3 regions of the Streptomyces sp. SGAir0957 genome follow, and region 1 is predicted to be linked to each of the others. Evidence: riboswitches for the same ligand, from Rfam matches in the RefSeq annotation. Region 1 holds a riboswitch; each other region holds the start of a gene.

Region 1 (9,611 bases):
GGCCATGTAGAGGCGCCAGACGCGGGCCCGGCCGGGGCTGACCATCTTGAGGGCCTCGGGCCAGCGGGCCTCCAGGTTGCGCACCCACTGGCGCAGGGTGAGCGCGTAGTGCTCGCGGATCGCCTCCAGGTCGCGGACCTCGAACCCGGCCCGCTCCAGGAGCCCGGTGGTCGTGCCGACCGGGGCCAGCTCGCCGTCGGGGAAGACGTAGGCGTCGATGAACTCGTCGACCTCGTAGGCCGACTCGTCCTCCTGGGGGCGCCGTGCGATCTGGTGGTTGAGCAGCCGCCCGCCGGGCTTGAGCAGGGCGTACAGGTCGGTCGCGTACTCCAGGTAGCGGGCCGAGCCGACGTGCTCGGCCATGCCGATGGAGGAGATGGCGTCGTAGGGGCCGTCGCGCACGTCGCGGTAGTCCTGGACGCGGATCTCGACGCGGTCGGTGAGCCCCTCGTCGGCGACGCGCTTCCTGGCGTACGCGGCCTGCTCCTGGGAGAGCGTGACGCCGACGACGGACACCCCGTGCTCGCGGGCGGCGTGGATGGCCATGGAGCCCCAGCCGCAGCCCACGTCCAGCAGGCGCATGCCGGGCTTCAGGTCGAGCTTGCGGGCGACCAGGGAGAGCTTGTCGCGCTGAGCGGATTCGAGCGTGGCGCCGGGCGACTCCCAGTACGCGCACGAGTAGACCATGGACGGGCCGAGGACCAGCGCGTAGAAGTCGTTGCCGACGTCGTAGTGGTGGCTGATGGCCTGCTTGTCGCTGCCCTTGGTGTGCAGGTGGAGGCGGCTCCTGCGGCGCGTCTCCTCGGCGGGCGGTGCGGGTGGCGGGAACGGTCCCGCCAGCTTGGCCAGGTCCCCGGCGGCGGCGCGCACCTCCGGGTCTCTGAGCGCCTGGAGGAGCCCTCTGCGCTCGCCGTCCGCGTCCGGCTCCCGCTCCCAGAGGAGTCCGGCCATGACGTCGAGCGCCGCGTACAGGTCGCCGTCGACGTCGAGTTCACCGGCGACCCACGCGCGGGCGAGGCCCAGCTCGCCCGGTTTCCACAGCAGCCTGCGCAGGGCGCGGCGGCTGCGCACGACGAGGACGGGGGCGTCCGGGGGGCCGGCCTCCGAACCGTCCCAGGCGCGAAGGCGCACCGGGAGTTCGCTGCCGAGCAGTCGCTCGGCGATGTTCTTCAGCCGCTGTGCGGCGTCCTGCATGGCGCACACCTCCGTGACAGGGGAAATCCCGGAACGGTCCAACACCACGTAAACACCGAGCGGAGCATTCCGCAGTCCCGTGTTCGCGTCACGGATCGGCAAAATACCTGTAGATACCATGTATGTGGTCGCGCACACGCCGAAGGGGCCACTCGCACCACGGATGGCGAGCGGCCCCTTCGGGCGTTGCGCGGTACTCGGACTACGCCGGGGTCAGGAGGCCTTGGCCTTCTCCTCGACCTTGCCCTCGGACTTCTCGGCGGCCGACTTGGGCGCCGGAGCCGGCTTGGCGGCCTCGTAGAACTCCTCGCGCGGAGTCTCCAGGGCGCCGAGCGCGGTGATGTCGCGCTTCTGGAACATGTTGATCGTCCACTCGGCGATCACCCGGATCTTGCGGTTGTACGTCGGCATCGCCATGCCGTGGTAGCCGCGGTGCATGTACCAGGCAAGGCGGCCCTTGAGCTTGATCTTCATCTTGCCCATGACGATCATCGCGACGCCCTTGTGCAGGCCGAGACCGGCGACCGCACCCTTGTTGGCGTGCTCGTACGTGCGCTGCGGGAAGCCGCGCATACCCGAGACCACGTTGTCACCGAGGACCTTGGCCTGGCGCATGGCGTGCTGCGCGTTCGGCGGGCACCAGGCGTTCGGGTTGCCGTTCTTGCGGCCGACGACGTCCGGGACCTGGGCGTTGTCGCCCGCGGCCCAGATGTAGTCGGTGCCCTGGACCTGGAGCTTCTCGCTGGTGTCCACGTGGCCGCGCGGGCCGAGCGGGAGACCGAAGCGGGCGAGCGCCGGGTTCGGCTTCACGCCGGCGGTCCAGACGACCGTGTTGGAGTCGGCCTCCAGGCCGTTGCTCAGCACGACGTGACCGTCCACGCAGGAGGGCATCGTCGTGGAGAGGTAGACCTCGATGCCGCGGGACTCCAGGTGCTTGCGGCCGTAGACGCCCAGCTCCGGACCGACCTCGGGCAGCACCTTGTCGGCGGCGTCGACCAGGATGAAGCGCATGTCCTCGCGCTTCACGTTCTTGTAGAACTTGGCGGCGTCGCGCGCCAGGTCCTCGACCTCGCCGATCGTCTCGGCGCCCGCGAAGCCACCGCCGACGAAGACGAAGGTGAGCGCCTTGCGGCGGATCTCCTCGTCCGTCGTGGACTCGGCCTTGTCGAGCTGCTCGAGCACGTGGTTGCGCAGGCCGATGGCCTCCTCGACGCCCTTCATACCGATGCCCACCTCGGCGAGGCCGGGGGTCGGGAAGGTGCGGGAGACCGCGCCGAGCGCGATCACCAGGTAGTCGAAGGGCACCTCGTACGCCTCACCGACGAGCGGGGAGACCGTGGCGACCTTGCGGTCCTGGTCGATGGTGGTGACGCGGCCGGTGAGAATCTCGGCGCCCGGCACAGCGCGTCGCAGCGGGACGACGACGTTGCGCGGCGAGATGCTGCCTGCGGCGGTCTCGGGGAGGAAGGGCTGGTACGTCATGTACGAGCGCGGGTCGACGACCGTGACGGTCGCTTCCGCGTAACGCATCTTCTTCAGGATGCGTCGCGCCGCGTACAGGCCTACGTACCCACCCCCGACAATGAGGATCCTGGGACGCTCCGTGGTGCTCATGCCATCGAGTATCCACCCGGTTGGAGGGGGGTGCTCGTGCGCCCCTTCACAAGGACCGACGGTGCCTCTGCTACACTTCGCCGCCCACGTGACCCATGTCATGGCCGGCCGAGGGAACCACGGTCAACCGCCACTCGTTGCTCACCCCTCTTGAGCAGCCACAGTGAGCCTCCGACCCCTCTGAACCACTCCCGGATGTCATCGTCCCGCAACACGGCGGACACACCGCGGACGGGCCCCGGCACCCCACCTGGACGCCACCGAACGGGCCCGTGGGCCACAAAGCGCGCCCAACGGGGCCGAATTCCTTGTGAAGAACTTCACGAACTTTGTCGGCGGGGTGCGCGAAGAGCGTGTCGCGACCCCCTCAAGCCGTGCTCAGACGGGGCGCGACACGCTCAGGCGAGATCAAGAACTGGGCCCTGCGGTCAGGCCAGCGACCAGGCGATGCCGTCCAGAATGTCGTGTTCGCTCACGACCACCTCGCGGGCACCGGTCCGCTCCATGATCAGCCGCAGCACGAGCGCCCCTGAGGCGATCACGTCGACGCGGCCGGGATGGATCACCGGCTTCAGGGCGCGCTGGTCGTGCGTGGACGTCAGCAGCCAGTCGGTGATCTCGGCGACCTTCTCGTAGGAGATCCGCGCGTGGTGGATCGCCGCCGAGTCGTACTCCGGGAGGCCGAGCGCGAGCGCCGCCACCGTCGTCACCGAACCGGCCAGGCCGACCAGGGTGCGGGCCTCGGACAGCGGGACGAGGTCCGCCGCACGGTCGAGACCCGCGACGATGTCCGCGCGGATCGCCCCGATCTGCGCGGCGGTCGGCGGGTCGCCGACCGTACCGTCCTCCGCGACGAGGTGCCGCTCCGTCATCCGTACGCAGCCGATGTCGACGGAGTGGGCGGCGCGCACCGCCCCGTCGCCGACCACGAACTCCGTCGAGCCGCCGCCGATGTCCACCACCAGGTACGGCGTCTCCAGGTCGGCCCGGCCCGTCAGCTCCTTCGTCGCACCCGTGAAGGAGAACGCCGCCTCCTGGTCACCGGTGATGACCTCGGGCTCGACGCCCAGGATGTCCAGGACCCCGCGGACGAAGTCGTCGCGGTTGGAGGCGTCGCGCGACGCCGACGTGGCCACGAAACGGAGGCGCTCGGCCCCGTGCTCCTTGATCACTTCCGCGTACTCGCGGCACGCCGCGAAGGTCCGCTCAAGCGCCTCGGGGGCGAGGCGGCCCGTCTTGTCGACGCCCTGGCCGAGCCGGACGATCGTCATCCGCCGGTCCAGATCCACGAGTTCGCCCGTCTCCGGGTTCGCGTCCGCGACGAGCAGCCGGATCGAGTTCGTACCGCAGTCGACGGCCGCGACCCGGGTCACTCGGCCACCTCCGGGGAGACGCACGGGCCCTTCTTCCACCACTCGGGCAGCATCTCGATCGCCTCGTCGCCCAGCGGGTTCACCCCGGGGCCGGCCGCGAGGGAGTGCGCCACGAGCACGTGCAGGCACTTCACGCGGTCCGGCATACCGCCCGCGCTCGGGAAGTTCTCCAGGACCTCGATGGCGTCGCGGCGGGCGATGTAGTCCTCGTGCGCCGCCCGGTACTGACGCGCCAGCTCGGGGTCGCTCGCGAGCCGCTCCGTCATCTCCTTCATGACGCCGTTGGCCTCAAGGGTGCCGATGGCGGAGGCCGCGCGCGGGCACGTCAGGTAGTACGTCGTCGGGAACGGCGTGCCGTCCTCCAGACGCGGCGCCGTCTCGACGACGTCCGGGTTGCCGCAGGGGCAGCGGTGCGCGATGGCCCGCAGGCCGCGCGGCGGGCGGCCGAGCTGCTCCTGGAACGCGTGGATGTCGGCGTCCGTGGGCGCGGTGGGCTCGGTCTGGGGCGGGGGCGTTTCCATGCCTGTCTTTCACCTAGAAGTAACCGGGTCACGCGGACGTGACCGGGAGGCCGGGACGGAGGGGGATCAGTTCGCGCGGTCGGCCTTGTCGACGCCGTCCCAGACGTTCGAGTACCAGGGGCGGTCGGCCGCGCCCTGCTCGTCGCGGCCGTCCTCGGTGGCGCGCGGGTCGGGCACCACGTACCCGGTCTCCCCCGGCGCCACCATGTGCAGGCGCTCCCGGATCCGCTGCTCGGCGTACGCGTCGTCCTGCCAGCGCGCCTTCTCCTCGCGCAGCCGCTCGACGCGGTCCTTCGCCTCCTGCTGCTGGCGCTGCAGGTCGGCGATCTCGCCGCGCTGGGACACGTACTGCCTTATCGGGTACGCGAGCGCGACCACGAGGGTGCAGACGACGAGGGCGAGCAGCGCCGCGCGCCCGGTGAGCCGGGAGCGGCGGGCCTGGCGCTTGTTCTGCGAGCGGTAGACGCGCTCGGCCGTCTGCTCGCCGAGCACGCGCAGGCGGGTGGCCGTGGAGAAGCGGGCCGCGTCACCCTGGCCCCTGCTCCGTACCTTTCCCGGCATTCGCCTGTCGCCTCCCCGATCCGCGCGCCGTCCGGCCGCCTACGTGCGTACGTCCCCGCACACGGTACGGGACCGAGTGCGGGGACGTACGGAACTACGGCGCCGGGGCGGTCGGCCCTCGGAACGCGGGCTGTCAGCCCTTGAAGCGCGGGAAGGCCGAGCGACCGGCGTAGACCGCCGCGTCGTCCAGGATCTCCTCGATGCGCAGGAGCTGGTTGTACTTGGCGACGCGCTCGGAGCGGGCCGGGGCGCCGGTCTTGATCTGGCCGCAGTTGGTGGCGACGGCGAGGTCGGCGATGGTGACGTCCTCGGTCTCGCCGGAGCGGTGCGACATCATGCACTTGAAGCCGTTGCGCTGGGCCAGCTCGACGGCGTCCAGGGTCTCGGTCAGCGAGCCGATCTGGTTGACCTTGACGAGCAGGGCGTTGGCCGAGTTCTCCTCGATGCCGCGGGCCAGGCGCTCCGGGTTGGTGACGAACAGGTCGTCGCCGACGAGCTGCACCTTGTCGCCGAGCTTCTCGGTGATGGTGTTCCAGCCGGCCCAGTCGTCCTCGAACAGCGGGTCCTCGATGGAGACCAGCGGGTACGCGTCGACGAGCTCCGCGTAGTACTCGGTCATCTCGGCGGCCGAGCGCTGCTTGCCCTCGAACTCGTAGACGCCGTCCTTGTAGAACTCGGAGGCGGCGACGTCGAGCGCGAGCGCGACCTGCTGGCCGGGGACGTAACCGGCCTCCTTGATCGCTTCGAGGATGAGGTCGAGCGCGGCGCGGTTCGACTCCAGGTTCGGGGCGAAGCCGCCCTCGTCGCCCAGGCCGGTGGAGAGGCCCTTGGTCTTCAGCACCTTCTTCAGGGTGTGGTAGACCTCGGTGCCCCAGCGCAGCGCCTCGGAGAAGGACTCCGCGCCGATCGGGGCGATCATGAACTCCTGGATGTCGACGTTGGAGTCGGCGTGCGACCCGCCGTTCAGGATGTTCATCATCGGGACGGGCAGCAGGTGCGCGTTCGGGCCGCCCAGGTAGCGGAAGAGCGGCAGGTCGCTGGCCTCGGACGCGGCGTGCGCGACGGCGAGGGAGACGCCCAGGATGGCGTTGGCGCCGAGCGAGCCCTTGTTGTCGGTGGCGTCCAGGTCGAACATCGCCTGGTCGATCAGGCGCTGCTCGGTCGCGTCGTAGCCGACGAGCTCCGGGCCGATCTGCTCGATGACGGCGAGGACGGCCTTCTCGACGCCCTTGCCCTGGTAACGGTTGGGGTCACCGTCGCGGAGTTCGATGGCCTCGAAGGCACCGGTGGAGGCGCCCGACGGGACAGCAGCACGACCCGTGCTGCCGTCGTCGAGGCCGACCTCGACCTCGACCGTGGGGTTGCCTCGGGAGTCCAGGATTTCCCGGGCTACGACGACGTCGATGGACGGCACGAGCATCTCCTTCTGGGATGTGACACAACAGCGCGGGCGGCTGGCCCGCACCCCTGAGCGTAACGGGCTCCGGGGCATCGGCCAGCCGACCGCCCGGGTTGTGGACAACGCCGACAGCGAAATGTTTCTTAACGGAACAAAGACGGCGACCCCCGTTCCGCACACGTGCAGCGGAACGGGGGTCGCCGGAGCGAGCGGCCCTGGACCCGGCGTCCGCCGATGCCGGGTCGTCGTGCTCTGAGGGCTCCTGGGGGCTCTGCGGCGCCCCGGGGGTCCTACTTGAGGTGCAGCTGCTGACCCGGGTAGATCAGGTCGGCGTCGGCGACGATGTCCTTGTTGAGCTTGAACACCTTCTGCCAGTTGGTGCCGTGCGCCTCGGCGATCTTGCTGAGCGTGTCGCCGGTCACGACCTTGTACTCGCCGTCGCCCTTCTCGACCTTCTTGCCGGTCGGGGTGGTGACGGTGTCCTTCTTGGTCTCCTGCTGCGGCTGAGCCTGCTGCTGCGGCTGCTGACGCTGCTGCGAGCGGGTCGTCGTCGAGGAGTCGGAGCGCTCCTGCTGCTGCGGCTGGGCCTGCTGCTGCGAGGAGGAGTCCGACGAGGACTCGGCCGGAGCGGAGTTGCTGGTGTCGGCGCCGGACAGGCCCACACCGCAGCTCGGCCAGGCACCCTTGCCCTGCGAGGCGAGAACCTTCTCGGCGACCGATATCTGCTGCGCCTTGGACGCCTGGTCGGCGGAGGACGCGTAGGCGGTGCCGCCGTACGCGGCCCACGTCGAGGACGAGAACTGGAGGCCGCCGTAGTAGCCGTTGCCGGTGTTGATCGACCAGTTGCCGCCGGACTCGCAGGAGGCGACCTGGTCCCACTCGGAGGTGGAGGCGGCGGAGGCGCCCGTGGCACCCATCAGCGGAACGGCGACGGCGGCACCGGCGACACCGGCGAGCGTGGCGACACGGACGGCCTTGGACGGGCGGCGGTGCTTGCCCTTGCTGGAAAGCAGCATGGAGGAATCCCCTCACCGACGCCTACGAGGTGAGCTGTCGGGTGCGGACCAGTGAGTGTCCGGCCGCGCAACCTAGTGCGCGGGCTTAACCCCAAGCCGGCGGACCGGCACTTACCTTGGGTCCCCCGCTCCTGCCTACGGCGCTTACGCGTCGACTGTTCCCGTACGGACGTTGGCAGGATTCGGCGTGACGTCCGTCGGGGCCCGCTGTGGCGAGCGGTGACGACGTTAAGCAGTCGATCCGCCCGATTTCAAAGACGATCAGGGTGTTTGAGACTCATGTCTCACTCTCGCAAAAGCGGACATAGGCGCCTCAACCATCCCTGAAGTCCCGCTACTTTTCATCCGATTCGAGGCCAAGATTCAGACTCTGACCAGGAAGGATGAGGTCGGGGTCGGAACCGACCGTCTTCTTGTTGAGGTCATAGAGGGCATTCCACCCTCCGTCGACGTTCTGCGCGTCCGCGATGTCCCACAGACTGTCGCCGGAACGGACCGTGTACGCGCTCTCGGAGCGGACCTCCTCGCGAGAAGCGTGACGACCCTCACCCCCACGGGACACCGTGGCGTCGTCGGCGGCGGGGGCACCCCGGTGGCGACCGGCGGAGGACGCGTCCGCGTCGTCCGCGTCGTCCGCGTCGTCGGCGGAAGTGGCGTGCGACTGGCCCGACTTACCCGAATCGCCCCCTTCGGCGGCGCCGCTCGCCTCGCCGCCCGCCGTGTTACCGGGGGTATCGGTGGTGGTCCCGGCCGACGGGGTGTCAGACGCGGCGGGGGTGCCGGGCGTGTCGGCGTCCTTGGCGGAACCGGAGCTCTTGGAGGCGCCGGAGCCGTCGCTCTCGTCCGAGTTTTGGTGACTCTTCTCTCTCCCGGAGTCCGAGGCGTCCGAGGAGTTCGAGGCGTCCGCGGAGCTTGAGGCGCTGGGCGAGCCGGAGGAGTCGGAGGAACCGGAGGAACCCGCGGAGCCGGTCTTGTCCGGCGACTGGGCGAGACCGGACGGCCGCGGCGAGACGGTCGCCCCCGGGTCGACCTCGGCCGCGTCGTCGCCCTGCGTCAGACCGGCCACGATCGAGCAGCTGGGCCACACACCGGGCCCCTTCGCCTGAAGCGCCTTCTCGGCCACGGCTATCTGCTGCGAACGGCTGGCCTCGTCGGCGGTCGGGGCGTAGTCGAGGCCCCCGTACTGCTCCCACGTCTCCTGCGACAACTGCAGCCCGCCGTAGTAGCCGTTGCCCGCGTCGAGGCTCCACTGCCCGCCGGACTCGCACTCGGCGAGCTTGTCCCAGGTGGTGGTGGAGGCGGCGCTCGCGCTGGTCGCGGCGAGCAGCGGGATCGCGAGGGCGCTGCCGGTGACACCGGCGGCGACGACCAGAGCAGGGGCCTGACGAGGGCGACGGTGACGACCGTTCCCGGTGAGCATGCGGTTGCCTTTCGCGAGACTGATGCAGCACGCGACAGGAGTGGCGGGAGTGGTGCCGGTTGTGCCTGTGTCGCGATGACTGGTGAACGTAGCGGGACTCGAACGCTTGTCACAAGTCGATGCAGCGCAGATCACGTGAAAGTCACGAAGTTGAGAACCTGTCAGCTTTTCTCCGTGAGTGTTCCGTCGCGCTCAGGCGTGAACTCCACTGGCAGCGTGCGCAGTCCGCGCATGATGAGCCCGCCGCGCCAGCGCAGTTCGGCCGGCTCCTGGGCCAGTCGCAGGTCCGGAAGGCGCGTCAGAAGGGTGCCGAGGGCGGCCTGTCCCTCCAGGCGGGCCAGGGGCGCGCCGAGGCAGTAATGGATGCCGTGGCCGTAGCCGAGATGCTGGTTGTCGCGGCGGGAGAGGTCGAGCGTGTCGGGCTCCGCGAAGCGCGCCGGGTCGCGATCCGCCGCCGCGAGGACGACGAGGACCGGGTCGCCGGTGGCGACGGCCTGCCCTCCGATGGTCAGC
Region 2 (9,611 bases), 1.3 Mb from region 1:
GGGGTCGCCGCCGTGGTCAGGTCGCGGGGCGACTTGGGGCGCAGTCCTTCGGAGAGGCACACGTCGTAGGTGAGCAGGCCGAGCGACTCGGAGTTGCCGAGGATGGCGACGCGCGGCCCGGCGGGCAGCGGCTGGCGGGCCAGGAGGAGGCCCGTGTCGACGAGTTCGGTGATGGTGTCGACGCGGATGACGCCCGCCTGGCGCAGCAGCGCGGAGACCGTCGCGTACGGCAGGCGCGTGGCCCGTACGGCGTGCCCGGTGGGGGCGATGCCGCTGTGCCGGGCGCCTTGCACGACGACCAGGGGCTTGGCCTCGGCGGTGCGGCGGGCGAGGCGGGTGAACTTGCGCGGGTTGCCGATGGATTCGAGGTACATGAGGGCGACGTCGGTGTCCGGGTCGTCGTACCAGTACTGCAGGACGTCGTTGCCGGAGACGTCCGCGCGGTTGCCCGCGGAGACGAACGTGGAGATGCCGGTGGCGCCGGTGACGCCGCCGCCCCTGCGGTGCAGGCGCGCGAGGAGGGCGATACCGATGGCGCCGGACTGGGCGAACAGGCCGATGCGCCCTGGGCGCGGCATCTCGGGGGCGAGCGAGGCGTTGAGGCGGACGTCGGGCGAGGTGTTGACGACCCCGAACGCGTTCGGCCCGATGAGGCGCATGCCGTACGAGCGGGCCTGGCGGACCAGTTCGCGCTGGCGCTCGCGCCCCTCGGCGCCGCTCTCCGCGTAGCCGGCGGAGACGACGACCAGGCCCTGTACGCCGCGCTCACCGCATTCGGCGACGACCTCGGGCACGTACGGCGCGGGGACGGCGACGACGGCCAGGTCGACGCGGTCGGCGGGGTCGATGTCGCGCACGCGCCGGTGGGCGGGGACGCCGTCGATCTCGGTCAGGTCCTCGGGGAACGCCTTGTTCACGGCGTACAGGCGGCCGGTGTACCCGGCGTCCCTGAGGTTGTCGAGGACGCCGCGGCCGACGCCGCCGGGCGCGCGCCCCACGCCGATCACGGCCACGGAGCCGGGCGCGAGGAGGCGCTGCACGGAGCGGGCCTCGGCACGCTGCTCACGCGCGCGCTGCACCGCCAGGGACGCCTCGGTGGGCTCCAGGCCGAACTCGAGGCGGACCACGCCGTCCTCGAAGCTGCGCTTCTGGACGTATCCGGCGTCCCGGAACACCTTGATCATTTTGGTGTTGGCGGGCAGGACCTCGGCGGCGAACCGGCGGATGCCGCGCTCGCGCGCGACGGCCGCGATGTGCTCCAGGAGGGCGCTCGCCACTCCCCTGCCCTGGTGGGCGTCCTGGACGAGGAAGGCGACCTCGGCCTCGTCGGCGGGGGCGGAGGCGGGGCGTCCGGTGGCGTCGATGCGGTCGTAGCGGACGGTGGCGATGAACTCGCCGCCCACCGTGACGGCGAGCCCGACGCGGTCCACGTAGTCGTGATGGGTGAAACGGTGGACGTCCTTGGCGGACAGACGCGGGTAGGGCGCGAAGAAGCGGTAGTACTTCGACTCGTCCGAGACCTGTTCGTAGAAACTGGTCAGGCGCTCGGCGTCGGCGGGGGTGATGGGCCTGACGCGGGCGGTGGCGCCGTCGCGCAGCACCACGTCCGCCTCCCAGTGGGCGGGGTAGGCGTGCCCGTCCGACGGGGTCTCCGTACCGGTCTCCATGGCGCAAGGGTAGAGCGAGGCACCGACAGTCGTACGGGTCGCGTCCCGCGCGAGGCACCGACATCCGTACGGGTCGCGTCCCGCGCGCGTGGGAGGCAGGCTATGCATGGCCGGGAGGCGGTGCGGCGACGGGACCCGGGTCCTCGTCGATCGCCGCTCCCCGGTGTGTGAGAATGGTCTAGACAACCTTGGAACATCTGAAGGGCAGCATCACATGGCTGAGCGCCGCGTCAACGTCGGCTGGGCCGAGGGCCTCCACGCCCGCCCCGCCTCCATCTTCGTCCGCTCGGCCACCGCGGCCGGCGTCCCCGTGACGATCGCCAAGGCCGACGGCAACCCCGTCAACGCCGCCTCCATGCTCGCGGTGCTCGGCCTGGGCGCCCAGGGCGGCGAGGAGATCGTCCTCGCTTCCGACGCCGAGGGTGCGGACGCCGCGCTCGACCGTCTGGCGAAGCTGGTCTCCGAGGGCCTCGACGAGCTGCCCGAGACTGTCTGATCCGTTTCTCACGGCGAAGCCGCGCGTTTCCCTTCGGGGCGCGCGGCTTCACTGTTTCCTGATTAGCGTCAATTCAATCCCGCGAATGCCACGGAATTCCCCAACGCTTTGTATACGGGCTTTCTGTTAATTCCGGAGACCCGCCGTGTTTACGGCATGTTGCGAAGTCCTCACCGGGCCGCCCGCGCGCGGGACGCGCAGCCTGTGGGCGGAGGCGACGCGCTCGGCATGGCGGGCGGTCAGCGTGCGGGCCCGCTCGGCGTCACCCCGCGCCACGGCGTCGACGATGGCACCGTGCTCGGCCCACGACTCGGCCGGCCGGTCCGGGGCCTCCACGGCGTACATCCAGGCGATCTTGTGCCGGAGCTGGGTGAGCAGGGCGATCAGGCCGGGGCTGCCGGAGGCCTGCGCCAAGGTCTCGTGGAACCAGCCGTCCAGGGAGCGCAGATCCTCGTTCCGGTCCGCCCTGGAGCGCTCCTGACCCAGCCTGACCAGGCCGCGCAGGACTTTCAGATGGGCCTCGGTGCGGCGCTGCGCCGCCCGCGCCGCACCCAGCGGTTCGAGCAGCAGCCGGACCTCAAGGAGGTCGGCGGCCTCCTGCCCGGTGGGTTCGGCCACGCACGCGCCCGCGTGCCTGCGCGTGACGACGAACCCCTCGGCCTCCAGCGTGCGCAGCGCCTCGCGCACGGGCACGCGCGAGACACCGTAGCGGCGTGCGAGCAGCTCCTCAGTGAGCCTGCTGCCGCGCGGGTAGACACCCGCGACGATGTCATCGCGAATCGCGGTGCATACCGAGTGCGCGGGAATCCGCATGATTCGACCTCCGCTTTTGATCCCCGCGCAACGCGGTCGACCGACGCCCGTGCGGGCGCGCTCCCTGCAACTTCGTCCCGACTCTATTCCACGGTTCTCGAATTTCCGACGGGGGACCGGAATTCATGGATATTTTTTGGCCAGGTCAGGAAGTCCGCCGGACGGTGCGATCGCACGCGAAAGCCCCGGCTCGGTGAGCCGGGGCTTGCTGAGCGGAGGCGTGCGCCGGACGCGTAGGCGCATGCCGGACGCGAAAGCGTGTGTCAGACGCGGAAGCGTGTGTCAGACGTTGACGCCGTGCGAGCGCAGGTACGCGACGGGGTCCATGTCGGAGCCGTACTCGGGCGACGTGCGGGCCTCGAAGTGCAGGTGCGGGCCCGTGACGTTGCCGGTGGCGCCGGAGAGGGCTATCTGCTGGCCGGGGGTGACCGACTGACCGACGGAGACGCCGATGGACGACAGGTGACCGTACTGGGTGTACGTACCGTCGTTCATCTTGATCACGATGTTGTTGCCGTAGGCACCGCCCCAGCCCGCCTCGACGACGGTTCCCGCGCCGACGGCGTGCACGGACGTGCCGCTCGCCGCGTGGAAGTCGATGCCGGTGTGGCTGCCGGAGGACCACAGGCCGCTGCTGGCCTGGTAGCCGGTGGAGACGTACGAGCCGGAGATCGGGGCGACGAAGCTGTTGAGGAGGCGCTTGCGCTCGGCCTCGCGGGCGGCGCGCTCCTTGGCCTCGCGCTCCTTGGCGGCCTTCGCCTCGGCCTGGCGCTTGGCCTCCTCGGCCCTCTTCTTGGCCTCGGCCTCGGCCTTCGCCTTGGCCTTCGCCTTGGCGGCCGCCTCGTCGGCGGCCTTCTTCTGAGCGGTGGCCTGCGCGTCGATCTGGGCGGCCATGGAGTCGCCGATGGCGATCGCCTGGGTGAGGCCGTTCTGCTCGGGCGCCGCGGGGGCGGCGAGTGCGGGGGCGGCGAGGCCGCCGACGACACCGGTCGTGGTGAGCGCGGCGACGCCCGCGACCTGCGCGGTGGTGCGCGTGAGACGGCTCGGACGACGGTGCTTCCCGGTGGCACGGGTGAACGCCATGCGGTGGCTGATCCTTTCCTTCCCTCTCGCCTACCGGGTTAGCTGACGGGTTCGGAGCAGGAAGGTCTCCTACGGGCCCTCTCCCCTGCCTCACGGCCGGAAGAGCGCCCGATTCACCCCAGGGACTGCGGTGGGTCCCCGGCTCCCCTGGCTCGCGCCGTGGGGGACTCGGCGATGACTGTCCGGTGTCGCGGGCGCGACGCATGACGGGCGGACAGCCGCACCGACGCTAAGCGGCACCTCATTTGTTCGACAAACGGAACCCGGGTTTTGTAGCGCACACCACAGGCCAGACAGGCAACCTCCATACCAAAACGGGCATATGCCGGGGTTCATGCCGAACGCACACCAAGAAGCCCCGGCGGCCGTGAGGGCTGCCGGGGCTCCTTCCGTGAGCGAAGAGGTCGTGAGGGGGTCAGCCCGCGACGACGGTCACCTCGCCGATACCGAGCGTCTGGACGGGCTCCGCAATGTGCGCGGCGTCGCCCACGAGGATCGTCACCAAACGGTCCGCCGGGAAGGCGCTCACGACGGCCGCGGTGGCCTCCACGGTGCCCGTCTCGGCGAGCCGGCGGTACAGCTGCGCCTGGAAGTCGTCCTGGAGGTGCTGCTCGACCTGGTCGGCGAGGGTGCCCGCGACGGCCGCGGCCGTCTCGTACTTGAGTGGCGCCACGCCCACCAGGTTCTGCACGGCCGTGTCCCGCTCGGCGTCCGTCAGCCCCTCGGCGGCCAGGGTCCGCAGCACCTTCCACAGGTCGTTCAGGGCCGGACCCGTGTTCGGGGTGTCGACGGAGCCGCTGATGGCGAGCATGGCGGCGCCCGTACCGTCCGGCGCGGAGAGCAGCACCTGGGAGAAGGCCCGCACACCGTAGGTGTAGCCCTTCTCCTCGCGCAGGACGCGGTCCAGACGGGAGGTGAGCGTGCCGCCCAGGCAGTACGTGCCGAGAACCTGCGCGGCCCACACGCGGTCGTGCCGGTCGGGGCCGATCCGGCCGATGAGCAGCTGTGTCTGCACCGCGCCCGGACGGTCGACGATGATGACGCGGCCGGTGTCGTCGGCGGTGACCGCCGGGACCGGGCGGGGCTCCGCGGTGTTCCCGGTCCAGGCGCCGAGCGTGTCCTCGAGGAGGGCGTCGAGGTCGACGTCGGCCAGGTCGCCCACGACGACGACCGTGCCGGTGGCGGGGCGTACGTGCTTCTCGTAGAAGGCCCGTACGGCGGCCGCGTCGATGGCGGCGACGGTCTCCTCGGTGCCCTGGCGCGGGCGCGACACGCGCGCGTCGGCCGGGAAGAGCTGCTTGGAGAGCTCCTTGGCGGCGCGCCGGGCCGGGTTGGCGCTCTCGTGCGGGATCTCGTCCAGCCGGTTGCGCACCAGGCGCTCGATCTCGCTGTCCGCGAAGGCGGGCGCACGCAGGGCGTCGGCGAGCAGCGCGAGGCCCCTGGAGAGGCGCGAGACGGGCACCTCGAGGGAGACCCGGACGCCGGGGTGGTCGGCGTGGGCGTCCAACGTGGCGCCGCACCGTTCCAGTTCGGCCGCGAACTCCTCGGCGGAGTGCTTGTCGGTGCCCTCGGTGAAGGCGCGCGCCATGATCGTGGCGACGCCGTCGAGGCCCGCGGGCTCGGCGTCGAGCGGCGCGTCGAGGTTGATCTCGACGGCGACGAGCTGCTGCCCGGGGCGGTGACAGCGCAGCACGGTCAGGCCGTTGGCCAGCTCGCCACGCTCGGGGGCGGGGAACGCCCAGGGCTTGGCGGTGCCCGCCTGGGGCTGGGGGTGGAAGTCCATGGTCGCGAGCTGCTCGGTCACGCGCCCGCCTCCTCGTCGCTCGGGTCGCTCTCGTCATCGGTGTCGGCGGGGGCCGTCGGCTCGTACACGAGGACCGAACGGTTGTCGGGGCGCAGGCGGGCCTTGGCGACCTCCTGGACCTCCTCCGCGGTCACGGACAGGACGCGGCCGACGGCGGTGAGGGCGAGCTGCGGGTCGCCGAAGAGGACGGCGAAGCGGCACAGTTCGTCGGCGCGGCCCGCCACGGTGCCGAGCCGGTCCAGCCACTCGCGCTCCAGCTGGGCCTGCGCGCGCTCCATCTCCTCGGGCGTGGGGCCCTCCGCGGCGAACCGGGCGAGCTCCTCGTCGACGGCGGCCTCGATGACCGGCACCTCGACATCGCCGGAGGTCTTCACGTCCAGCCAGCCCATGGACGGCGCGCCGGCCAGCCGGAGGAGGCCGAACCCGGCCGCCACGGCGGTCCGGTCGCGGCGCACCAGGCGGTTGAAGAGCCGGGACGACTCGCCGCCGCCGAGGACGGTCAGGGCGAGGTCGGCGGCGTCGCTCGCGCGCGTGCCGTCCTCGGGCAGCCGGTAGGCCGCCATGAGGGCGCGCGCCGGGACCTCCTCCTCGACGACCTGGCGGCGCTGCTCGCCGAGCACGTCGGGCAGGGAGCCGTCGCGCGGGGCGGGCTTGCCGTCGTGTCCCGCGATCGAGCCGAAGTACTTCTCGACCCAGGCGAGCGTCTGCTCGGGGTCGATGTCGCCGACCACGGAGAGCACCGCGTTGTTGGGCGCGTAGTAGGTGCGGAAGAAGGCCCGCGCGTCCTCGAGGGTGGCCGCGTCCAGGTCGGCCATGGAGCCGATGGGCGTGTGGTGGTACGGGTGGCCCTCGGGGTACATGAGGGCGGTCAGCTTCTCGAACGCGGTGCCATAGGGCACGTTGTCGTAGCGCTGGCGGCGCTCGTTCTTGACGACGTCGCGCTGGTTCTCCATGGACTCCTCGTCGAGGGCCGTCAGGAGCGAGCCCATGCGGTCGGCCTCCAGCCAGAGCGCGAGCTCCAGCTGGTGGGCGGGCATGGTCTCGAAGTAGTTCGTGCGCTCGAAGCTCGTGGTGCCGTTGAGCGAGCCGCCCGCGCCCTGGACGAGTTCGAAGTGACCGTTGCCGTGCACCTGCTTGGAGCCCTGGAACATCAGGTGCTCAAACAGGTGAGCGAGGCCCGTACGGCCCTTGACCTCGTGGCGCGAGCCGACGTCGTACCAGAGGCAGACCGCCGCGACCGGGGTCAGGTGATCCTCGGAGAGCACGACACGCAGGCCGTTGGCCAGCCGGTGCTCGGTCGCTGTCAGGCCGCCGGAGCCGGCCTCGGCGGTGGCCGTGTGACCCATGGGCATGTACGTCCCTTCGATCGCGGTGGGAACCGTGAACCTCGGAAATGCTGAGAAACTGATACCGCTGGTAACGCTGGTGACGCTGAGAAACACTGCGGACGCGGACCACTGTGTGAAGGCGAAACCGCTGCCGGTCCTGCCACTGTATGCAAGCCTGCAGCCACCTGGCGAAGTTCCCGCTCCGGGTACGCCGTAAGCGAGCACGGCGGCTTCGGCGCGGACCGTCGGCGACCCCGTTCGGACGGGTCGCGATCAGCGTTGTCAGTGGGGCGGTCCACAATGGTCCGCGACAGTTCCCGTACATGTTCCCGTAGATGTTGGTGAAGGAGCCGCAGCAGCGATGGCCCGCCGCAGCACGAAGACCCCGCCGCCCGACGATTTCGAGGAGAGGATCCTCGACATCGACGTGGTCGACGAAATGCAGGGCTCCTACCTGGAGTACGCGTACTCGGTCATCTACTCGCGCGCCCTGCCCGACGCCCGCGACGGGATGAAGCCCGTCCACCGTCGGATCGTCTACCAGATGAACGAGATGGGCCTGCGCCCCGAACGCGGCTATGTGAAGTGCGCCCGCGTCGTCGGCGAGGTCATGGGTAAGTTGCACCCCCATGGCGACGCGTCGATCTACGACGCCCTGGTGCGCCTCGCCCAGCCGTTCTCCATGCGCGTCCCCCTGGTCGACGGGCACGGGAACTTCGGTTCACTGGGCAACGACGACCGCCCGGCCGCCATGCGGTACACCGAGTGCCGCATGGACCCGGCGGCCGGCCTGATGACGGAGTCGATCGAGGAGAACACGGTCGACTTCGCTCCGAACTACGACGGACAGGAGCAGGAGCCCCTGGTCCTCCCGGCGGCGTACCCGAACCTGTTGGTGAACGGGGCGTCGGGCATCGCGGTCGGCATGGCGACCAACATGGCGCCGCACAACCTGGGCGAAGTGATCGCCGCTGCCCGTCACTTGATCAAGCACCCGGGCGCCGACCTCGAGACGCTCATGAAGTACGTGCCGGGCCCCGACCTGCCCACGGGCGGCCGGATCGTCGGCCTGTCCGGCATCAAGGACGCGTACGAGACCGGGCGCGGCACCTTCAAGATCCGGGCCACGGTCGCCGTGGACACGGTCACGGCGCGCCGCAAGGGCCTCGTCGTCACCGAACTGCCCTTCGCGGTGGGCCCCGAGAAGGTCGTCGCGAAGATCAAGGAGCTCGTCGGCAACAAGAAGCTCCAGGGCATCGCCGACGTCAAGGACCTCACCGACCGCGAGCACGGCCTGCGCCTGGTCATCGAGATCAAGAACGGCTTCGTCCCGGAGGCCGTCCTGGAGCAGCTCTACAAGCTGACGCCGATGGAGGAGTCCTTCGGCATCAACAATGTGGCTCTCGTGGACGGCCAGCCGCTCACCCTGGGCCTCAAGGAGCTGCTCGAGGTCTATCTGGACCACCGCTTCGAGGTCGTGCGCCGCCGCAGCGAGTTCCGCCGCACCAAGAAGCGGGACCGGCTTCACCTGGTCGACGGCCTCCTCGTCGCCCTGCTCGACATCGACGAGGTCATCCGCCTCATCCGCTCCAGCGAGAACAGCGCCCAGGCCAAGGAGCGGCTCATCGGCCGTTTCGGCCTGAGCGAGATCCAGACGCAGTACATCCTGGACACGCCGCTGCGCCGCCTGACCAAGTTCGACCGCATCGAGCTGGAGTCGGAGCGCGACCGGCTCAACGGCGAGATCGACGAGCTGACGGGCATCCTCGAGTCCGACGCCGAACTACGCAAGCTCGTCTCGGCGGAACTGGCGGCCGTCTCCAAGAAGTTCGGCACCGACCGGCGCACCGTGCTGCTCGAGTCGTCCGGCCCTGCCCTGGCCACGGTGTCGCTCCAGGTCGCCGACGACCCGTGCCGCGTGCTGCTCTCCTCGACGGGGCTCCTGGCCCGTACGGCCAACGGCGAGCCCTTCGCCGCGGACGAGAACGCCAAGCGCACCAAGCACGACGTGATCGTCTCGGCGGTGCCGGCGACGGCCCGGGGCGAGATCGGCGCGGTCACCTCCGAGGGTCGCCTGCTCCGCATGAACGTGATCGATCTGCCGCAGCTCCCGGACACGGCCTCCGCGCCGAACCTGTCCGGCGGCGCCCCGCTCTCCGAGTTCCTCTCCACCCTCGGCGCGGACGAGAAGGTCGTCTGCCTGACGACCCTCGACGAGTCGTCGCCGGGCATCGCCCTCGGCACCGAGCAAGGCGTCGTGAAGCGCGTGACACCCGACTATCCGAGCAACAAGGACGAGTTGGAGGTCATCACCCTCAAGGACGGTGACCGCATCGTGGGCGCGATGGAGCTGCGGACCGGCGAGGAGGACCTGGTCTTCATCACGGACGACGCACAGCTGCTGCGCTATCAGGCCTCCA
Region 3 (9,611 bases), 140 kb from region 1:
GAGGGGGTCGCCGGGGCGGGGGGTGTCTCCAGGACCTGACTCACATCCGCTGCTTTCGGTCGGGCTGGGCTTGCGGAAACCAGCTGTTTGCCTGCCGTTTACGTCGGGACGGGCCCGTATCGTCGTGACGTGAGCGTAGGCCGTCCGTACGTCGGAACGCAACCGTTTCGTCGTCACGGAACTATGCTGGGCCGCATGACGACCAACGCCGAAGCCCCCAAGCCGCCGCCACGGCGCCGGGCCCCGGCCGGGGCCGCCGTCCTCCGCGAGGACGTGACCGACGCCATCCGGGCCGCCGTCTTCGAGGAACTCGCCGCCGTCGGCTACGCCCGGATGTCCATCGAGGGCATCGCGCGCCGCGCGGGCGTCGGGAAGACCGCGGTCTACCGCCGCTGGCGCTCCAAGCTCCACCTCGTCCTCGACCTGGTCTCCGCGCTGGCGGTCCAGGGCCTGCCCGCACCGGACACCGGCTCGCTCGACGAGGACCTGCTGCTCCTCTACAAGGTCATGTCCCGCGCCCTGAAACACCCCGTCGCCGGCCAGATCCTCCCCGACCTCCAGGCGGAGGCGGCCCGCAACCCGGAGATCGCCGACGCCCTCCAGAAAGCACTCCGGGAGGGCCAGCACGGGGTCGCCGCCGGAATCGTCACGGCGGCGATCACCCGCGGCGAACTCCGCGACGGCCTCGACGAGGACCTCGCGCTCGACCTGATCTCGGGCCCGCTCTACTGGCGCTCCGTGGTCGTCAGGAACCCGGCGCTGCCGAAGGGCCATCTGCAACGGCTGGCGGCGGCCACGGCGGCGGCGCTCAAGGCGCTGTGACCGCGCCGCGCCCCTCTGCGCCCCACCGGGCCCTGTGACCGCGCCGCGCCCCTCTGCGCCATACCGGTGTCGTCCGGGAGCGTCGGCACGAGCGGGCGCGCGGCCCTGTGGACGATGGGCCGCATGCATACGACGTTCCTACCGGCGGCAGCCCGGCGGTCCCGTACCGGCGTGACCGCTCTGGCGTGGGCGCTGGTCGCGGGGCTGCTCCCCGTCCTCGGCCTCGGCCTGGCGGCCGCTCCGGCGGCCGCCGCCCCGCTGCCGGGCGGCCTCGGCCCGTGCGTCCCCGGCGACTGCCCGGACCCGTACCCGGGCATCAACAACGGCTCGTACGCCGGCCGCGACGACGCCGTCAACATCTTCGTCGGCGACGACTTCCTGGTCAGGGGCGGCGCGGCCGAGGCCGAGGGGCGCAGCGTCGTCCTCGGGAACTTCGACCTGAACAAGTCGGGCGGCAGCAGCGTCTACGACATCGGGGAGGCGGGCGTCGGCTCCCGCGTGCCCCCGTCGGACGGGGCGGACTGGCTGACCACGGGCGGCAGCGTCAATGTCGCGGACGGACAGCGGCTGCTCGCCGAGCGCGGCGTCGTCCGGTACGGGGTCGACACCACCGGCACCATCAACGCGGCCAGGCTCGTGCACGACCCCGACGCGGCAGCCCCGTACGAGAACCTGCGCGACGACCTCTCCACCGCCAGCCAGTGCTACGCGCGAGAGGGCGGCGAGCCCCGCGAGGCGACCGGCACCACCGTCAACCAGGGCTACCAGACCCTGTTCACCGGGGACGGCACGTCGAAGCTCCAGGTCTTCAACGTCGACTTCGACCTCGTGGGCTCGGGCGGCGGACAGCAGGGCGTCGTCTTCGCCAAGATCCCCAAAGGCGCGACCATCCTGGTCAACATGGTCGGCGACGCGCGCATCATCAACACCTACAGCGGCGGCATCGACGACGCGACGGACCCCCTCAACTCCTACCGCGACCGGCTCCTGTGGAACTTCCCGGACGCCGTCTCGGTCGACCTGAAGGGCACGGGACAGTTCCAGGGCAGCTTCCTGATCGGCGACCAGCGGTCGACGACGACCGTGTCCCTGCCCGGCATCAACGGCCGCTTCTTCACCACCGGCTCCCTCACCCACACCAGCCCCGCGGGCAACGGCGGCCAGGAGTTCCACGCCTACCCGTTCAACGGCGACCTGCCCGCCTGCGTGACACCGAACGTCATCGGCCAGGTCAAGGTGGTCAAGCGCGACGCCGACACGCACGCGCCGCTGCCCGGCGCGGAGTTCCAGCTGTGGCGCGAGACCAACGGGACCGACGGGCTGCAGACCTCGGGCGGCGACCCCGACACCCAGGTCGGCGACCCCTGCACGACCGGCGCGGACGGCGTCTGCCAGAAGGCCGTACGGACGGGCACCTACTACTGGCGCGAGACATCGGCCCCCGCCGGGTACGAGCGGCCCTCCCCGAACGTCTTCGGCCCCCTCACCCTCACCCCGGCCGACACGGGCAGTGGCGTCGAGATCACGGCCGACAACCGGCGCGAGACGACTCCGGCCGCCAAGGGCTCCCTCCGCGTGGTGAAGAAGGACGCCAAGACGGGCGCGCGGCTCGCCGGAGCCGTCTTCGAGGCCTGGCGCGAGACCAACGGCCGCAAGGGACTCCAGACGACCGGCACGCGACGGGACACCCGCGTGGGCCCCGGCTGCGCCACCGACCGCGCGGGGATCTGCCGCTTCACGGGCCTGCGCCCCGGCACCTACTACCTGCGGGAGACGGCGGTCCCCGAGGGCTATGTCCTCCCGGCCGACCGGGTCTTCGGCCCCTACCGCCTCACGGCGGCGAACAGCGAGCAAGGGGTGACAGTGACGCTGAAGAACAAGCGGGGCGAGCAAGGAAAGGGCGGCAAATGAGAACGCCGGGTCGCGGACGCGGACCGGCGATCCTCCTCTGCCTCCTCACCCTGGGCCCGGGGCTCGCGACCGCCGCCACCCCGGCGGCCGCCGCCCCCGCCTGCACCGCCCCGACCGGCCCCTACCAGCGCGAACTCGAGAAACATCTGCACCGCCCGGTCGACGGCGTCCAGTCCCGCGCCGACTGCGAGGCCATCCGCGCCCTCCAGACGAAACACCGGATGCCCCGCAAGGACGGCTACGCCGACCTCGGCACCTACCGCACCCTGGTCGCCGTCCAGGCCCGCCCGAACCCGAACGCCGCCGGCCGCTGCCCCGTCCGCACGTACCGGGTCACCTGCGTCGACCTCGGCCGCCAACTCCTCTGGGTCCAGCAGAAGAAGCGGATCCGGTTCGCCCCGGTCCCCGTCCGCACCGGACGCGACCTCCAGGAGACCCGCACGGGCTGGCACACCGTCTACTGGCGCAGCCGCCACCACCGCTCCACCCTCTACGACAACGCGCCCATGCCCTACGCCCAGTTCTTCGACCGCGGCCAGGCCCTGCACGGCCACCCCGGCCACCTCTTCGACGGCGGCGGCTCGGCGGGCTGCGTCAACCTGACCGTCCCCGACGCGAAGCGCCTCTGGAACCTCCTGGCCAAGGGCGACAAGGTCTACGTCTGGGGCTCGAAGCCGGGCACGCGAGGCTGAGGCCCGGCGCGGCGCGGCGCCGAGGAAGACGGGCCGGGCGGCGGAGCGCGGCGTTCAGGCCGCCCCGCCCGCCATCCGGTTCATCACCCCCATCCGGTTGGACGCGTTGATGAGGCTGATGAACGCGATGAGCGCGGCGAGCTGTCCCTCGTCGTAGTGCTTGGCCGCGCGCTCCCAGACCTCGTCCGGGACGCCCCCCGCCGCGTCGGCGATGCGCGTGCCCTGCTCCGCCAGTTCGAGGGCGGCACGCTCGGCGTCCGTGTGGACGGTGGCCTCGCGCCAGGCGGCGACCAGGTGGACGCGGGCCGCGCTCTCGCCCGCGTCGGCGAGGTCCTTGCTGTGCACGGCGGTGCAGAAGCCGCAGCCGTTGATCTGGCTGGCCCGGAGGAGGATCAGGTCCTGGGTGGTCCTCGGGACGCGGGAGCCGGTGATGAGGGCCTGGCTCGCGGAGGCGAAGTACTTCAGGGCCTTGGCCACCACCGGGTCGCCGAAGAGGTCGAGGCGGGGGCTGTGGGCGTGGTGGTCCGTGTGCTGCGTGTGCTGCGTCATGGCGTCGCTTCGTCCTTCGGTACGGGTTCCCCGGCGCCGCACCTCGTGGCGCGGCGTCCTGTCGGGCATGGGATGCCGGCGGCCGGCTTGCCGTGACGCCACTGCCCTGTGACCTGAATCACCCCGAGCCGGTCGGTATCGGCTGTCACAGGCGGCCGCCGGCCGGTGTCCCATGGGCGAACCGACCGGACGCGGAACAGAATCAGGAGCCCCACATGGCCGCCGCCGACCCCGCCACCGAAGCCTTCGTCGCCCACCGCAACCTCCTCTTCACCGTCGCCTACGAGATGCTCGGCTCCGCCGCCGACGCCGAGGACGTGCTCCAGGAGACCTGGCTGCGCTGGAGCGGCGTCGACCTCGCGACCGTGGTCAACCAGCGCGCCTACCTCGTCCGGATCACCACCCGGCAGGCCCTGTCCCGCCTCCGTACGCTGGGCCGCCGCAAGGAGTCGTACGTGGGCCCCTGGCTCCCGGAGCCGCTGCTCACCGCGCCCGACGTCGCCGAGGACGTCGAACTGGCCGACAGCGTCTCGATGGCGATGCTGCTCGTCCTGGAGACCCTCGCGCCGACCGAGCGCGCCGTGTTCGTCCTGCGCGAGGTGTTCGACCTCGGCTACGACGAGATCGCGGAGGCCGTCGACAAGAGCCCGGCCGCCGTCCGGCAGATCGCGCACCGGGCCCGCGCCCACGTCGCGGCACGACGGCCGCGCGGCACCGTGTCGCCCGCCGAGACCCGCGGCGCCCTCGCCGCGTTCCAGCGGGCCGTCGACACCGGTGACCTGCAGGGTCTGCTCGACATGCTCGCCCCGGACGTCGTCTTCCTCGGCGACGGCGGCGGCGTCGTCCGCGCCGCCCTCGCCCCGGTCGTCGGCATCGCGGACGTCACCGAGGTCCTCGTCCGTTTCACCACCACCGGCGTCTCGGCCGAGCCGACCCGGATCAACGGCGCCCCGGGCCTCGTGCTCCGCCTCGGCGGCGCACTCGTCGCCGCCGTCGCGGTCCGTATCGACGACGGCCTCGTCACCGGGCTCTACGCCGTCCGCAACCCGGAGAAGCTGGCGCGGGTCGACCGCGAGACCCCCGTGAGCCGCTGACCGCCCGGGCCCGCCGCTATGCGCTATGCGACCCGCGTCGCCCCCGCGAACGGCATCTGGTCGATCGGCGCGATCCGCACCGGCGCGCTCGGGTTCGGGGCGTGGATCATCTGGCCGCCGCCGATGTAGAGGCCGACATGGCTGATCCCGGAATAGAAGAACACCAGGTCACCGGGGCGGAGCTGGGAGCGCGGAACGCGCTGGCCCGCGTCGATCTGCGCGTACGTCGTGCGCGGCAGGGACACCCCCGCCGCGCGGTAGGCGGCCTGCGTGAGCCCCGAGCAGTCGAACGCGTTCGGGCCGGTGGCGCCCCAGACGTACGGGCTGCCGAGCGCACCCCGCGCGAACGAGATCGCCGCGGCGGCGCGGGAGTTCGGCGCCTCGGCCGTGATCGCGCCACCCCGGGTCGTGGAGCGTGAGGCCCGGTCTGCGGCGCCCGTCGCCGTCGCCCGGGCCGCCGGTGTCAGCCGGTCGAGCAGCGCGCGCGCCTCCGCCAGCTTCCCCGTCACCGTCTTCTTCTGCTTCTTCAGCTCGGCCTGCTTGGCGCGCAGTTCCGCGAGCGACCCGTCGGCCTGCGCGCGCAGCTGGTCGATCTCCCGCAGCTCCTTGCGGACCCCCGCGAGCGTGGCCGCCTGCCGCGTGCCGACACGGTCCGCGAGCGCCGCCCGGTCGAGGTAGCGGTCGGGGGCGGAGGAGAGGAGGAGCTGGACGGACGGGTCGACGCCGCCCGAGCGGTACTGCGCCGCCGCGACCGCGCCGAGCCGCTCGCGCCGGGAGTTCAGGGACTCGGTCCTGCGGGACGCCTCGTCCTGCAAGGCGTCCACCCGCTGACGGGCCTGCCCGGCCTTCTCCTTCGCGCCGTTGTACTTCTCGGTGGCGACCTCCGCCTCCTGGTACAGCCGGTCGACCTTCGCCTTCACCTGAGCGGGGGTGAGGTCCGGCTCGGCGTGCGCCGCGCCGCCGTCGAGGGCGGTGACGGACGCCGCGGAGGCGAGGGCGAAGGTGGCCGCGGTGCGGACCGTGCTGCCACCGAGGACACGCTGGCGGGGCTTGCGATGCGCTGCCGGCACGAAGTGCCACGTCCTTCCGGTCGTACTGCCGCCTCGTCGCACGTCCGGCGGCGGCCCGCACAGGGGGAGCTGGCCGCCGCCGGACCTTTCTCGGCGGTGGTGTCCGGCTGCCGCCCCTGGCCCGGGCGGCGGTGGGGAGCCGGTCACCTGAGCAAGGACGCTAAACCTCGGCGTAACGGGTCGGCCGCGCATTGTTCGCAACTGACCCCTTGTTTACGGGCGGTGGCGCGGAGTGACAGCCCGCTGTCCGACGCCGCCCGCTGTCAGCGCACGACAGACGCCCCATTAGGCTCCGCAACCATGGACGTACTCATCCATTTCTTCGTCGGCCTGCACATCATCGGCATCGCCGCGCTGCTCGGCGGTTTCCTCACGCAGATGTCGGCGCTGGGCCGGGGCGAGGCCCGATTCAACAAGGCGATGCTGCATGGCGCGCTGACCATGCTGGTGACCGGTGTCGCCCTGGTCGGCCTCAACCAGGCCGACGACCACACCGTCAACAACATCAAGATCGGCGTGAAGCTGGCGGTCCTGATCGTCATCCTCGGCATCGTCTATGTGAAGCGTGACGAGGAGAAGGCGGAGAAGGGCCTGTTCGCGGCCGTCGGCGCCCTCACCCTCGCCAACATCTTCATCGCGGTGCTCTGGACCTGAGCACCCGCTCGTCGTCAGGCGGGCCGCACCACGCTGTGGATCGAGGACGTCCCGTCGTAGTAGATCGACTCCTCGCGGACGTACGCGCCCGGCTTCGGCGCGTGGATCATCATCCCGTCGCCGAGGTAGAGGCCGACGTGGCTGATGTCGTCGTAGAAGAAGACCAGGTCACCGGGTTGGATGTCGGAGAGCGGGACCGTCGTGCCGGCCTCCACCTGGTCCCAGGTCGTGCGCGGCAGCGAGATGCCCGCGGCCTTCCACGCCGCCTGCGTGAGGCCCGAGCAGTCGTACGAGCCCGGCCCCGTCGCGCCCCACACGTACGGCTTGCCCTCCTGGGCCTTGGCGAACGCGAGCGCCTGCGCCGCCTTCGCCGCGTAACCGGACGAGGCGCTACCGGAGGCGCTGCCGGACGAGCCGGACCCCGTCGACCCGGTGCTGCCCGAGCCTGAACCGGCGCCCGAATCCGCCTGCTCCTGGGCCGCCGCCTCCGCCGCCGCCTTCCGCTTTTGCTCCTCCTCCGCCTTCTGCTTCGCCGCCAGCTCGGCGGCCTTCTTGCGGGCCGCCTCCTCCTTCTTCTTCTCGATCGCGGCGAGCCGCCGCTTCTCCTCCGCGGTCAGCTTCGACAGCAGCTCACGGGCGTCGGACAGCTTCGACTGCACGCTCTGCTTCGACGTCCGCAGCTCGGTCTGCGAGGAGGTGAGCTGACGCAGGTTCTCCTGCGCCTCGGTGCGCTTCTCCGCGGTCGCCCGCTGCTGCTCCTGGTAGGCGTCGACGGCCTTCTTCTGGTCCGCCGTCGCCCGGCTGAGCAGCCGGTCCTGCGCGAAGTAGTCCTCGGGGTCGTCCGCGAGGAACATCGTCGCGGTGTCGCTGATCCCGCCCGTCCGGTACTGCTCGGCGGCGAACCGGCCCAGCTCCTGGCGGGCCGTGTTCATCTGGTCGGTGCGCTTCGCGATGTCGTCGAGGAGCCTGTCGACCTGCCGCTTCTTGCTGTCGGTCTGCTCCTTGGCCGCGTTGTACTTCTGCGTGGCGGTCTCCGCCTGCCGGTACAGCGTGTCGACCTTCTTGCGCACCTCTTCGAGGCTCGGCTTCGCCGGCGCGGGCGCCGCCTGGGCGGTCTGCGACAGCAGGGCGACGGAGGTGAGGGCGGCGGTCGTGATCCCGACCGCGGGGGTGGTGCGCAGGCCACCGGTCATCCGGGAGCGGGTGCGCGGCTTGCGGTGCGACGCCAAGGCAGGCGACTCCTTCCGTGCTCCGCCTACCGGGTTAGCTGTCGGGTTCGGGCGTACGGAAGGCTGCCCTACGGCCGGCCGCCCGCTGTCGCCGACAGCGAACCGCCCGGCCGATTCACCCCAGGTTCGGTGGGTCCCCGGTTCCCTACCTCACGGCGTACGGGACTCGGCGGGGGCAGCCCGCTCGCCGCGGCGCTCGCGGTCGTGGGGACGGACGGCCCGCGCAGCACCGTAGCCAACTCGTGATGCCGCTGTGAAGGATGTTGTTCGATATGCCCGATACATTTTCGTGACCTTGGCGACAGTGCGGCGCGGTGTCCTGAAGGAGGGGGCGGCGTGTCAGTGGGTCCGCCTAAACTCGTAAGGCGATGAGCAGCCTCTTTGACGACAGCTTCCTGGCGGGCCTCCAGAACCGGACCGATGGGCCCCCGCCGCCGCCCGACAGCGAGCACGACGGACCGGAGCCCGAGCCGATCCCGGACGACCTGTTCGGCGGGAAGTTCGACGTACCCCCGGCCAGGGACGCCTACTACCGGGGCGGCGCGCCGCGCCCGGCCGTGGACGCGGCGGCGCTGCTGGAGGGGCTGAACGAGAACCAGCGGGCGGCCGTCGTGCACGGCGGCTCGCCCCTGCTCATCGTCGCGGGCGCCGGTTCCGGCAAGACCCGCGTCCTCACCCACCGCATCGCCCACCTCCTCGGCGAGCGCGGCGTGCACCCCGGCCAGATCCTCGCGATCACCTTCACGAACAAGGCCGCGGGCGAGATGAAGGAGCGCGTCGAGTCCCTGGTGGGCCCGCGGGCGAACGCGATGTGGGTCTCCACCTTCCACAGCGCCTGCGTGCGCATCCTGCGCCGCGAGTCGAAGAAGCTCGGCTTCACCTCGTCGTTCTCGATCTACGACGCCGCCGACAGCAAGCGGCTCATGGCCCTGGTCTGCCGCGACCTGGACCTCGACCCGAAGAAGTTCCCGCCGAAGTCCTTCAGCGCCAAGATCTCGAACCTGAAGAACGAGCTGATCGACGAGGAAGACTTCGCCAAGACCGCCGCCGACGGGTTCGAGAAGTCCGTCGCCCAGGCGTACGCGATGTACCAGTCGCGGCTGAGGGAGGCCAACGCCCTCGACTTCGACGACCTGATCATGACCACGGTCAACCTGCTGCGCGCGTTCCCCGACGTCGCCGAGCACTACCGGCGCCGCTTCCGCCACGTCCTCGTCGACGAGTACCAGGACACCAACCACGCGCAGTACGCGCTCGTGCGCGAACTGGTCGGGCCGGCGGAGGGGGAGGACGCCGACCCCGCCGAGCTGTGCGTCGTCGGCGACGCCGACCAGTCGATCTACGCGTTCCGCGGCGCCACGATCCGCAACATCCTCCAGTTCGAGGAGGACTACCCGGACGCGACGACGATCCTCCTGGAGCAGAACTACCGCTCCACCCAGACGATCCTCAGCGCCGCCAACGCGGTGATCGAGCGCAACGAGTCGCGCCGCCCCAAGAACCTGTGGACCAACGCGGGCGCGGGCTCCCAGATCACCGGCTACGTCGCGGACACCGAGCACGACGAGGCCCAGTTCGTCGCCGAGGAGA

What was found. A riboswitch is a leader RNA that binds a small molecule or an ion and turns the genes downstream of it on or off. The one in region 1 is predicted to bind cyclic di-AMP.
Region 2: linked by a shared signal. The riboswitch ahead of C1N81_RS15780 (M23 family metallopeptidase) and the one ahead of C1N81_RS21415 (transglycosylase family protein) in region 1 are both predicted to bind cyclic di-AMP.
Region 3: linked by a shared signal. The riboswitch ahead of C1N81_RS20820 (C40 family peptidase) and the one ahead of C1N81_RS21415 (transglycosylase family protein) in region 1 are both predicted to bind cyclic di-AMP.

Annotation. Positions count from the first base shown of each region.
Region 1 covers NZ_CP027293.1:3,678,831-3,688,441, forward strand. Annotated here, with positions in the region: gene C1N81_RS21385 (class I SAM-dependent methyltransferase) at 1-1,194, opposite strand, end outside; gene C1N81_RS21390 (NAD(P)/FAD-dependent oxidoreductase) at 1,408-2,808, opposite strand; gene C1N81_RS21395 (Ppx/GppA phosphatase family protein) at 3,237-4,181, opposite strand; gene C1N81_RS21400 (DUF501 domain-containing protein) at 4,178-4,702, opposite strand; gene C1N81_RS21405 (FtsB family cell division protein) at 4,769-5,263, opposite strand; gene eno (phosphopyruvate hydratase) at 5,397-6,677, opposite strand; gene C1N81_RS21415 (transglycosylase family protein) at 6,953-7,678, opposite strand; cyclic di-AMP (ydaO/yuaA leader) riboswitch at 7,683-7,831, opposite strand; gene C1N81_RS21420 (transglycosylase family protein) at 8,013-9,098, opposite strand; gene C1N81_RS21425 (cytochrome P450 family protein) at 9,260-9,611, opposite strand, start outside.
Region 2 covers NZ_CP027293.1:2,418,672-2,428,282, forward strand. Annotated here, with positions in the region: gene C1N81_RS15765 (bifunctional acetate--CoA ligase family protein/GNAT family N-acetyltransferase) at 1-1,667, opposite strand, end outside; gene C1N81_RS15770 (HPr family phosphocarrier protein) at 1,882-2,163, shown strand; gene C1N81_RS15775 (GntR family transcriptional regulator) at 2,290-2,976, opposite strand; gene C1N81_RS15780 (M23 family metallopeptidase) at 3,259-4,059, opposite strand; cyclic di-AMP (ydaO/yuaA leader) riboswitch at 4,072-4,243, opposite strand; gene C1N81_RS15785 (M16 family metallopeptidase) at 4,475-5,842, opposite strand; gene C1N81_RS15790 (M16 family metallopeptidase) at 5,860-7,215, opposite strand; gene C1N81_RS15795 (DNA gyrase/topoisomerase IV subunit A) at 7,553-9,611, shown strand, end outside.
Region 3 covers NZ_CP027293.1:3,538,262-3,547,872, reverse strand. Annotated here, with positions in the region: gene C1N81_RS20860 (ABC transporter permease) at 1-44, opposite strand, end outside; gene C1N81_RS20855 (TetR/AcrR family transcriptional regulator) at 184-822, shown strand; gene C1N81_RS20850 (choice-of-anchor A family protein) at 994-2,733, shown strand; gene C1N81_RS20845 (L,D-transpeptidase) at 2,730-3,425, shown strand; gene C1N81_RS20840 (carboxymuconolactone decarboxylase family protein) at 3,480-3,974, opposite strand; gene C1N81_RS20835 (RNA polymerase sigma-70 factor) at 4,190-5,068, shown strand; gene C1N81_RS20830 (C40 family peptidase) at 5,092-6,138, opposite strand; gene C1N81_RS20825 (hypothetical protein) at 6,439-6,792, shown strand; gene C1N81_RS20820 (C40 family peptidase) at 6,807-8,021, opposite strand; cyclic di-AMP (ydaO/yuaA leader) riboswitch at 8,030-8,203, opposite strand; gene pcrA (DNA helicase PcrA) at 8,390-9,611, shown strand, end outside.